Regions from separate parts of the Lentzea sp. NPDC102401 genome, predicted to be linked through region 3. Evidence: riboswitches for the same ligand, from Rfam matches in the RefSeq annotation. Region 3 holds a riboswitch; each other region holds the start of a gene.
The links. Region 3 has a riboswitch for glycine ahead of gcvT (glycine cleavage system aminomethyltransferase GcvT). Riboswitches for the same ligand answer to the same signal wherever they lie in the genome.
Positions count from the first base shown of each region.

Region 1: linked by a shared signal. The riboswitch ahead of gcvP (aminomethyl-transferring glycine dehydrogenase) and the one ahead of gcvT (glycine cleavage system aminomethyltransferase GcvT) in region 3 are both predicted to bind glycine.
Region 2: linked by a shared signal. The riboswitch ahead of gcvH (glycine cleavage system protein GcvH) and the one ahead of gcvT (glycine cleavage system aminomethyltransferase GcvT) in region 3 are both predicted to bind glycine.

Region 1 is NZ_JBIWKS010000015.1:125,091-128,356, reverse strand. It holds gene gcvP (aminomethyl-transferring glycine dehydrogenase) at 1-1,813, opposite strand, end outside; glycine riboswitch at 1,863-1,968, opposite strand; glycine riboswitch at 1,972-2,067, opposite strand; gene ACIRG5_RS39545 (Clp protease N-terminal domain-containing protein) at 2,124-3,095, opposite strand; gene ACIRG5_RS39540 (MerR family transcriptional regulator) at 3,196-3,266, opposite strand, start outside.
Region 2 is NZ_JBIWKS010000010.1:329,572-332,837, forward strand. It holds gene ACIRG5_RS31985 (hypothetical protein) at 1-277, shown strand, start outside; gene ACIRG5_RS31990 (L-serine ammonia-lyase) at 264-1,628, opposite strand; gene gcvH (glycine cleavage system protein GcvH) at 1,657-2,040, opposite strand; glycine riboswitch at 2,104-2,196, opposite strand; gene ald (alanine dehydrogenase) at 2,422-3,266, shown strand, end outside.
Region 3 is NZ_JBIWKS010000004.1:236,468-239,733, reverse strand. It holds gene ACIRG5_RS16200 (hypothetical protein) at 122-301, shown strand; gene ACIRG5_RS16195 (transcriptional regulator) at 466-957, shown strand; gene ACIRG5_RS16190 (hypothetical protein) at 1,180-1,533, shown strand; gene ACIRG5_RS16185 (DUF3817 domain-containing protein) at 1,548-1,850, shown strand; glycine riboswitch at 1,896-1,986, shown strand; glycine riboswitch at 1,987-2,078, shown strand; gene gcvT (glycine cleavage system aminomethyltransferase GcvT) at 2,175-3,266, shown strand, end outside.

The sequences.
Region 1 (3,266 bases), on a different contig from region 3:
ACGGGATCAGGCAGACGTCGCGGTCGGCGTTGCCGTTCGCGCGGTGGTAGGCGCGGATCGCCAGCAGTCCGGCGAACTCACCCTGCGAACCGGCGTTGGGCTGCAACGACACCGCGTCGTAGCCGGTGACCTCGGCGAGCCACTCCTCCAGGTCGGAGACGATCTTCAGCAGACCCCTGGCGTCCTCGGCGGGCGCGAACGGGTGCAGCGTCGAGAACTCCGGCCACGTGATGGACTCCATCTCCGCGGTGGCGTTCAGCTTCATCGTGCAGGAACCGAGCGGGATCATGCTGCGGTCCAGCGCGACGTCCTTGTCGGACAACGCGCGCAGGTAGCGCAGCAGCGCGGTTTCGGAGCGGTGCGCGTGGAAGACCGGGTGCGTCAGGTAGTCCGAGGTGCGGCGCAGGTCGCCCGGGATGCCGTCGGCGGTGTCGGCGTCGATCGCGTCCACATCGGACCCGGTGACACCGAAGGCCTCCCACACGGCGACGATGTGCGCGCGCGTGGTCTTCTCGTCGCAAGCGATTGCCACGACGTCGTCGTCGACCTTGCGCAGGTTGATGCCGGCCTCGCGCGCCTTCTCGACGACGGCGGCGGCCTCACCGGGAACGCGGACCTGGACGGTGTCGAAGAACTCGCCGTGCACGACGTCGAGACCGGCCTCGCACAGGCCCGTGGCGAGCACGGTGGCCAGGCGGTGCACGCGGGTCGCGATCGACCGCAGGCCCTCGGGACCGTGGTAGACGGCGTACATGGACGCGATCACGGCCAGCAGCACCTGCGCGGTGCAGATGTTCGACGTGGCCTTCTCGCGGCGGATGTGCTGCTCACGCGTCTGCAGCGCGAGGCGGTAGGCCAGCGAGCCGTCGGAGTCGACGGAGACACCGACGAGACGGCCGGGCAGCTGACGCTCCAGACCGGACCGGACGGCCATGTACCCGGCGTGCGGGCCGCCGAAGCCGATCGGCACGCCGAAGCGCTGCGTGGTGCCGACGACGACGTCCGCGCCGATCTCGCCCGGCGCGCGCAGCAGCGTCAGCGCCAGCAGGTCGGCGACGACGACGGCCTGCGCGCCGGCGGCGTGGATCTCCTCGATCAACGCGGCCTGGTCGCGCACGACGCCGGAAGCACCGGGGTAGGACAGCAGCACGCCGTAGAAGTCGCCGCCCAGGCCGAGGCCCTCGATGCCCTGCGACAGGTCGGCGACGACGATCTCGATGCCCAGCGGCTCGGCGCGCGTCTCGATGACGGCCAGCGTCTGCGGCAGCGTGTCGGCGTCGATGACGAACTTGTTCGACTTGGAGCGACCGGCGCGACGCACCAGCGTCATCGCCTCGGCGGCGGCGGTCGACTCGTCCAGCATGGACGCGTTCGCGACCGGCAGGCCGGTCAGGTCGCCGACCATGGTCTGGAAGTTCAGCAGCGCCTCGAGACGGCCCTGCGAGATCTCCGGCTGGTACGGCGTGTACGCGGTGTACCAGGCAGGCGACTCGAGAACGTTGCGCAGGATCACGCCCGGCGTCACGGTGTCGTAGTAGCCGAGGCCGATCATCTGCGTCATCGGGCGGTTCTGCGACGCGAGCTCACGCAGTTCCGCGAGCGCCTCGGTCTCGGTGGCCGGGGCGGGCAGGTCCAGCACGAGGTCGCGCTCGTGGATGGACGAAGGCACCGCGTGCTGCGCGAGCTCCTCGAGCGATCCGACGCCGATGACGTCGAGGATGCGCGCGAGTTCGGCGGGGCGCGGACCGACGTGGCGGTCGGCGAACGGGGTGCCGTGCTCGAGAGCTGCGAGCGGAATGCGGTCCTGCGTCATCAAACGCCTCCGGGGGGCTGCGGGCACACGTGTCCTGGTGCCCTCCCCGCTCTGTCCGTACCCCGAAGGGCGCCTGAGAGGTTCACCCACCTGTCAGGATGGGCTTTCACCGTCGGCGGGATCCCCAGAAAAACCTGGTGATCCACTTTCCAGAGGCGTCTCGCTCGGCGGTCCTGGATGCCTGAGAGGTTCCCGGGGAGGGACTTGCTCCTTCGGCGCCGGGCTCGAAACCCGGTCTCTCCCGCCTGAGTTCAGCGACTACCCGAGAAGAATACCCGCAGGCAGCCCCACCAGTCCCCAGGGACGCGACCTACATCTCAGTGCCAAGACCGGACAACGCCCCGGACAGCGGGTCAGAAGGGTCGTCGCGCAGCGCCACGAGCAGGTGCGTGGTGCCCACGACGTCGTCTCCGCGCCGGGCCGCGACGAGCTTCGCGCGTTCCATCGCACGCTCCACCTTGCCACCGCTGACGGGCAACGCGGCCAGGTCGATCCCCGCCTCGCGCAACGCCGCCGCCCCGCCCGACTCGAACTCCGGCTTCAGCCTCCTGCCCGCCACCTTCAACTGGCGGTCGACCGTCACCACCGCCTCCACCAGATCGCGAGACGACACTTCTCGCCTCGCGGCCACGGCCAGCCGTCCGGCCTCGTTGCGCACGACGGTCAGCACCGGCCCGCCAAGTCCCTGGCCGCGCGCGATCCAGCGCATCAGCCAGCGCACGTACCCGCCGCCGGACTCCCCTTCCAGTGCGCCCGCCTTGCGCAGCAACCGCACGGCGGGCGCTTCCTCGATCTCCGCGTAGGGCCGCGCCGCATCCGCTCGCACCGCGGCGGCCGTCGCCTCGACGTCCACTCCGCGCAGCACGAACAGGTCGGCGGCACGTCCGGACCCCTGCTCCAGCAACGCGAGGGAGAGGTGGGTCGTGGTCAGCACGCCGTCGCCGGCCTGGGCGACCGCCGCGAGCAGACACTCCTCCAGCGCACGGCTGACGGGCGGGACGGTCTCGACGACAAGGCGGTCGCAGGCGACGTTCACCAACGCCGTGACGTCCGGATGAGCCTCGGGAACGACGCCACCGTCCTCGTCGGCCCAGTGCTCCGGCCCCCGCGCCATCGCCTGGGCCCGCAGCGACTTCACGCCGAGCTTGCGGCCGGGTCCGATGGTGTCGATCAGCGAGATCAGCAGGTTCTCGGTGCCGAGGAAGCCGAACTCCAGCCGGAGCGCGCGCTGCGCCGCCGCTTCCAGCACCTTCACGACCTGATAGGAGGGGGTGATCGTCATGCCTGAAACGCTAGAGATCGGCGGAGTCTGATCGCTGCCGCCGACCGGCCATCCCACGGCGCCAGTCGGCCACGTTCGCAGTGCCGTTCAGCTGGGCCGGTCAGCCGGTGGCGCGCTCGCGACGCCGGCGGGTCAGCTCGTCCTCGGTCATCGGGGCGATCTCGACGCCGT
Region 2 (3,266 bases), on a different contig from region 3:
GGCCCAGATGGATCAGGACGTGACCCCGTGGCTGCGCGTCATCGACGACCTTCCCCCGGTGGTCGTCGCGGAGCTCGCCCGGGAGTGGTCCTACGACTTCCTGTCCGGCAGCGGGCGGTCCGCCTCCAGCTGGGATCTCTGGCCAGAGCCCGGCGGCCCGATCCGGGAGTGGCTGCTCACCGCCGCACTGCGCGCCCGTCTGTCCGAAATGGACGGCGAGAGCGCGCAGTGGGCGGTGTACCAGATCGACATGCTGGCGGAGGTCAGCACTCGATGACGTTCACGGCGAGTCCGCCGCGAGCTGTCTCCTTGTACTTCACCGACATGTCCTTGCCCGTGTCCCGCATGGTCTTGATGACCTTGTCGAGCGACACGAAGTGCGAGCCGTCGCCGCGCAAAGCCATGCGCACGGCCGTGATGGCCTTGATGGACGCGACGGCGTTGCGTTCGATGCACGGGATCTGCACCAGGCCGCCGATCGGGTCGCACGTCAGGCCGAGGTTGTGCTCCATGGCGATCTCGGCGGCGTTCTCGACCTGTTCGGGGGTGCCGCCGAGCACCTCGGCGAGACCGCCCGCGGCCATCGAGCAGGCCGAGCCGACCTCGCCCTGGCAGCCGACCTCGGCGCCGGAGATGGACGCGTTCTCCTTGAACAGCACGCCGATCGCGCCTGCCGTCAGCAGGAAGCGGACCACGCCGTCGTCGGAGGCTCCCGGCACGAACTTCGTGTAGTAGTGCAGGACCGCCGGGACGATGCCGGCCGCGCCGTTGGTCGGTGCGGTGACGACACGGCCGCCCGCCGCGTTCTCCTCGTTGACCGCCAGCGCGAAGAGCGTCACCCAGTCCATGACCCGCAACGGGTCGGTGACGAAGTGCTCCTTCTCCAGCGTCCTGCGCATCTCGGCGGCGCGGCGGCGGACCTTCAAACCGCCGGGCAGGACGCCGTGCTCGTTGCAGCCGCGTTCGACGCACTCCTGCATCACGTGCCAGATGCGCAGAAGTCCTTGGCGCACCTCGGCTTCGGTGCGCCACGACAGCTCGTTGGCCATCATGATCTCGCTGATCGACAGGCCGGTCTCGCGGCAGCGCGCGAGCAGTTGGTCGCCGGTCAGGAACGGGTGAGCCAACGGCGTCGAGTCGAGCTTGATCCGGTCGGTGCCCGACGCGTTCTCGTCGACGACGAAACCGCCGCCGATCGAGTAGTAGACGGCGTGCTCGACCGACTTGCCGCCCGCGAACGCCTCGAAGCTCATCCCGTTGGGGTGCAACGGGAGTGACTTGCGGCGGTGCATGACGAGGTCGCGGTCGTGCACGAAGTCGATCTCGTGCGCGCCGCCGAGCCTGAGCCGTTTGGCGGAGACGATCTCCTCGACGCGGGCGGCCGCGACGGTGGGATCGACTTCTTCGGGATGGTTGCCTTCGAGGCCCAGGAACACGGCCTTGGGGCTGCCGTGGCCGTGGCCGGTCGCACCGAGCGAGCCGAACAGCTCGACGTGCACGCGGTCCACTTCGGACACACGTGCGCCGAGCTTCTCGACGAACATCGCGGCCGCGCGCATCGGACCGACCGTGTGTGAACTGGACGGTCCGATGCCGACGGAGAACAGGTCGAAAACGCTGATCGCCACTGATCAGTCCCTCGTGGTGGTGGAGCGGTCAGTCAGACTTGGTGAGCTCGGCGTACTTCGCCGAGGTGAGGAGGTTCTCGGCCGACTCGACGCGGACCTTGAACAGCCAGCCGGCGCCGTACGGGTCGTTGTTCACGATCGCCGGGTCGTCCACGACGGCGCTGTTGACCTCGATCACCTCACCGGTGACGGGCGAGAACAGGTCGCTGACGGACTTGGTGGACTCCAGCTCGCCGCAGACCGCGTTGGTGACGACCTTGGCACCGACCTCTGGCAGCTGGACGAAGACGATGTCGCCGAGCGCATCAGCGGCGTACTCGGTGATTCCGCAGGTCAGCGGGTCCTGGGTGCCCGGCGTCCAGTCGACCCACTCGTGCTCGGCGGTGTAGAGCAGGTTCTCGGGGAACTCCACGGCGCGACTCCTCTGGCTGTGACGGGTCAGGAAACTTGCGCCCCCTCCGCCGTGCAGAGTTGCCTACCCCGAGCGGTCTTGCTGCCTGAGAGTGTGCGGGAGCTTGCCCCTTCGGCGCCCCGACCGGTTCGTCGAGGTCTCTCCCACTCGGGTTCTGACGCTTGCGCGCCGCGGCCGGTGTTCAGTTCTCGGCGCGAACGCTATGTGCGGCCCCCGCCGAGTGTCAACGCAGGACGGTCGAGCGGAACGCGAACGAGGCTCAGGTCGCTCTGTCCTAGATGAACAACCAGGGGGGTACCGGATAGTGCGATCCGCACAGTGACATGACCTTCCGACTGGCCCACATTATGAGATGTCGGCCCACCGAACGGAGGAGTCATCGTGCGGATCGCAGTTCCTCGCGAGATCAAGAACCACGAGTACCGCGTCGCTCTCACGCCTGCCGGTGCGCACGAACTGACCAGCCGCGGCCACGACGTGTACGTCGAGCAGGGCGCCGGTCTCGGTTCCGCGATCACCGACGAGGAGTACCTCGCCGCGGGCGCCAAGATCCTCCCGACCGCCGACGACGTGTGGGCGGAAGGTGACCTGGTTCTCAAGGTCAAGGAGCCGATCGCCGAGGAGTACCCCCGTCTCCGCGCCGGTCAGACCCTCTTCACGTACCTGCACCTCGCCGCCGACCGGCCGCTGACCGAGGCGCTGCTGGCGTCCGGCACCACGGCCATCGCCTACGAGACCGTGCAACTGCCGAACCGCTCGCTGCCGCTGCTCGCCCCGATGTCCGAGGTCGCGGGCAGGCTGGCCCCGCAGGTCGGCGCGTTCAGCCTGATGAAGCCCTCCGGTGGCCGCGGCGTGCTGCCCGGCGGCGTCCCCGGTGTCGCCCCGGCCCGCGTGGTCGTGATCGGCGGCGGCGTGGCCGGCGTCAACGCCGCCACCATCGCCGTCGGCATGGGCGCGGACGTGCAGATCCTCGACACCAACGTCGACCGCCTGCGTCAGATCGACGCCCAGTTCCAGGGCCGGCTGCGCACGCTCGCCTCGAACTCGTTCGCCATCGAGCAGGCCGTCCGCGAGGCCGACCTGGTCATCGGCGCCGTGCTCGTCCCCGGTGCCGCCGCCCCGAAGCTCGTCTCGAACGCGCTGGTCGCGGACATGAAGCCGGGCTCGGTGCTCGTCGACATCGCCATCGACCAGGGCGGTTGCTTCGAGGACTCCCGCGCCACCAC
Region 3 (3,266 bases):
GTGGATCCTGGGACGAGTTGGGCGTGGTCGTTGTTCATCGCAAGGGTGAATGAGGGACCATGACGGGTGACACGGGCGGTCCGCCGCCTGACCGGTGAACCACACGGACGGAGAGGTACCTGTGAACCTCAAGAAGGTGCTAGTGCTGGCGGGCGTCGCGCTGGTGCTGTTCCTCCTGATCACCCGGCCAGAAGAGTCCGCTTCGGCGGTCCAGACGGCTCTCGGCTGGCTGCGGGACGGCGCGGAGTCGATCATCACCTTCGTCAGGAGCCTCTTCGGCACGGCCACCCCTCTCAACTAGTGACGTTCGGTGATCCTCGGCCGTCTGCGTTGAGCCGGATGGGTGGAATGAGGCCAATCACGCACTGGTAACGGGTGTTCTGGGGATTCAGGGTCTGGCGATTGTCAGACCTACCGAATACCTTCCGCTGCAATGGCCGATCCCCGACCGACGAGGAGGCACATATGGTCGAGGACTCCGGGGTCCACGAGCTGTTGCAGCAGTGGGCGGCTGAACGGTCTGACGACGCAGAGATGCAGGAGGTGAACCGGATCAAGAACGCGTGGCTCGCGGAGGCTCCCCCCTCGGCGCCAGGCATCCCCGTGCAGCGGGGAGGCAGGAGCGGGTCGCGTGGCTTGGTCAAGGTCGACTCGGCGGATCCGGCCTACGTGGCCGCGATGCGCAAGCGGGCGCCGGAGGCACCCGAGGCACTGCTCGCCGCCGCGGCGAGCTACTGGCAGCTGGTGGGCGACGTCGCCGAAGCCGAGCAGTGGTGGGACGCGGGCATCAGCCCGTTGGACCAGCGCGCGCTCGACTACCGCGCGGCCGGCCTGTCTCCTGCCGATCTCGGGAGGCGCCTGGGACCGATGACGGTTCTCCAGCACCTTCGCCGCGGTTCTGCCGCAGCCTGGTGCGTTGCTCGTCTGCAGAGGCAGCGCCGGGACGGCGTGGCGTAAGTAGGAACGGGCTGCCGGAGGCGGCAGCCCTACGTCAGCGGTGCGGCGCGCTCGCGGAGCGCGCTCGCCAAAGCTGACTTCGGAGTGTTTTTCGCCGGGGGCGGCCCCCAGACCCCCGGAAGGGCTCCCCAAGTCCCCGGGGCCCCCGCAAGGGCTCCCGGACTCCCGGGACAACTCCCCAGTAGTGTGGAGGTCGTGCGCGGCCTCCTTACCCCCCAACGAGTGCTGATCGCGTTCGCCTGTCTGGCGGCGTTGGTCGCCTGTTGCGGACTCGCGTGGTGGCAGTGGCAGCGCTTCGAGTCCGCCAGCGGCACGTTCCAGAATCTCGGATACGTGCTCCAGTGGCCGCTCTTCGGCCTCTTCCCCCTCTTCATGGTGTGGCGGTTCCGTCGTTTGGCGCGCCAGAACCGTGAGGCGGATCTCGCACCCGAGCCGGTTGCGGCCGCCCCGAAGCCGATGGCTACCGTTGACGCCGTCAAACCCGCGCCTGTCGAGCACTTCGACGACGAAGAAGACGCGGAGCTCGCGGCCTACAACCGCATGCTCGCGAACCTCAACGCGCGGGACGGTCGTTGAGCGAAGGCGGGCAGATGAAGGGTGCGTTGACCCGGTTCAGGGTCATGGCTTACGTGGTCGGAGTCTTCCTGCTGCTCCTGGTCGTGGCCATGGTGCTCAAGTACGCCGCGGACATGGGCGGCGCGATGAAGGTCGTCGGCCCGATCCACGGCTTCCTCTACGCCATCTACCTGGTGATTTCCGTCGACCTGGCGCTCAAGCTCCGCTGGTCGATCAAGGGCACCCTGCTGGTGCTGCTCGCCGGCACGGTCCCGTTCCTGTCGTTCTGGGCGGAGCGCAAGGTGGTCGAGAAGACGGCGCAGGGCGTGCCGCTGTGACGTTTGGCCTGCTAGCGTCTGGGGCTACCAACTGAACACGGCCGTCGATGTCGCGCGGAAGAGACCCCTCCAGCAGGGGCGCCGAAGGAGCAATCCCTCCCCGGAATCTCTCAGGCACAGGTACCGCGCGACGAAGGCAACTCTGGAAAGCAGGCTGCTCGGCAGCCTCGCCCACGGTGCAAGCCACCTCGGTGGTGAAGCTCTCAGGCTCATGACAGAGGGGGAGGCTCGCTCTAGTGAGGAGTCTCCGATGGACCGTGTCATTCTTCTGATGCCTCAGCCGGCCGCGTCCGGCTCTTCGGCGCACCCTGGAGGAGCGTTCTGATGTCCCGCCTCACGCCTCTGAACGCCGAGCACGAGCAGCTCGGCGCGATGTTCACCGACTTCGCGGGCTGGCGGATGCCGCTGCGCTACTCGTCCGAGCTCGCCGAGCACCACGCGGTGCGCACCACCGCGGGCCTGTTCGACCTCACGCACATGGGTGAGATCGTCCTGACCGGACCGCAGGCGGGCGAGGCCCTCGACCACGCGCTGGTCGGCCACATCTCCGCGCTGGCCGTCGGCAAGGCCCGCTACACGATGATCACCCAGGCCGACGGCGGCGTGCTGGACGACCTGATCGCGTACCGCCTGGGCGACCAGGAGTTCATGGTCGTCGCGAACGCTTCCAACGCTCTGGTCGTCGCCGAGGCCCTCGTCGAGCGCGCCGCCGGTTTCGACACCGTCGTCACGGACAGGTCGACCGACTACGCGTTGATCGCGATCCAGGGCCCGAAGTCGGTCGAGATCCTGTCCGGCCTGACCGAGACGGATCTGGCGTCAGTCAAGTACTACGCCTCGTACCCTTCCACCGTGGCCGGTGTCGACGCGTTGCTCGCGCGCACGGGCTACACGGGTGAGGAGGGCTTCGAGCTCTTCGTCGCGCCCGCCGACGCGCCGGCCGTCTGGGCCGCGCTGCTGTCCGCCGGCGAGGCGCACGAGCTCAAGCCGTGCGGTCTCGGTTGCCGCGACACGTTGCGTCTCGAAGCCGGAATGCCCTTGTACGGCAACGAGCTCACGACGTCGCTGACGCCGTACAACGCGAACCTGGGCCGGGTCGTGAAGCTCGACAAGCCCGGCGACTTCGTGGGCCGCGACGCGCTGGCCAAGGTCGCCGAGTCCGGGGTGGACTCGGTCCTGGTCGGACTGAAGACCCCCGAGCGCCGTGCCCCGCGCCACGGTTACGCGGTGCTCAACGGTGACGAGGTCGTGGGCGAGGTGACGTCGGGCGCGCTGTCCCCGACCCTCGGCTACTCCGTCGCCATGGCCTACGTGACCAAGGCCAGTGCCGAGCCGGGCACCCAGTTGCTGGTCGACGTCCGCGGCAAGAAGCAGCCGGTCGAGGTCGTCGCACTTCCGTTCTACAAGCGCGCCAAG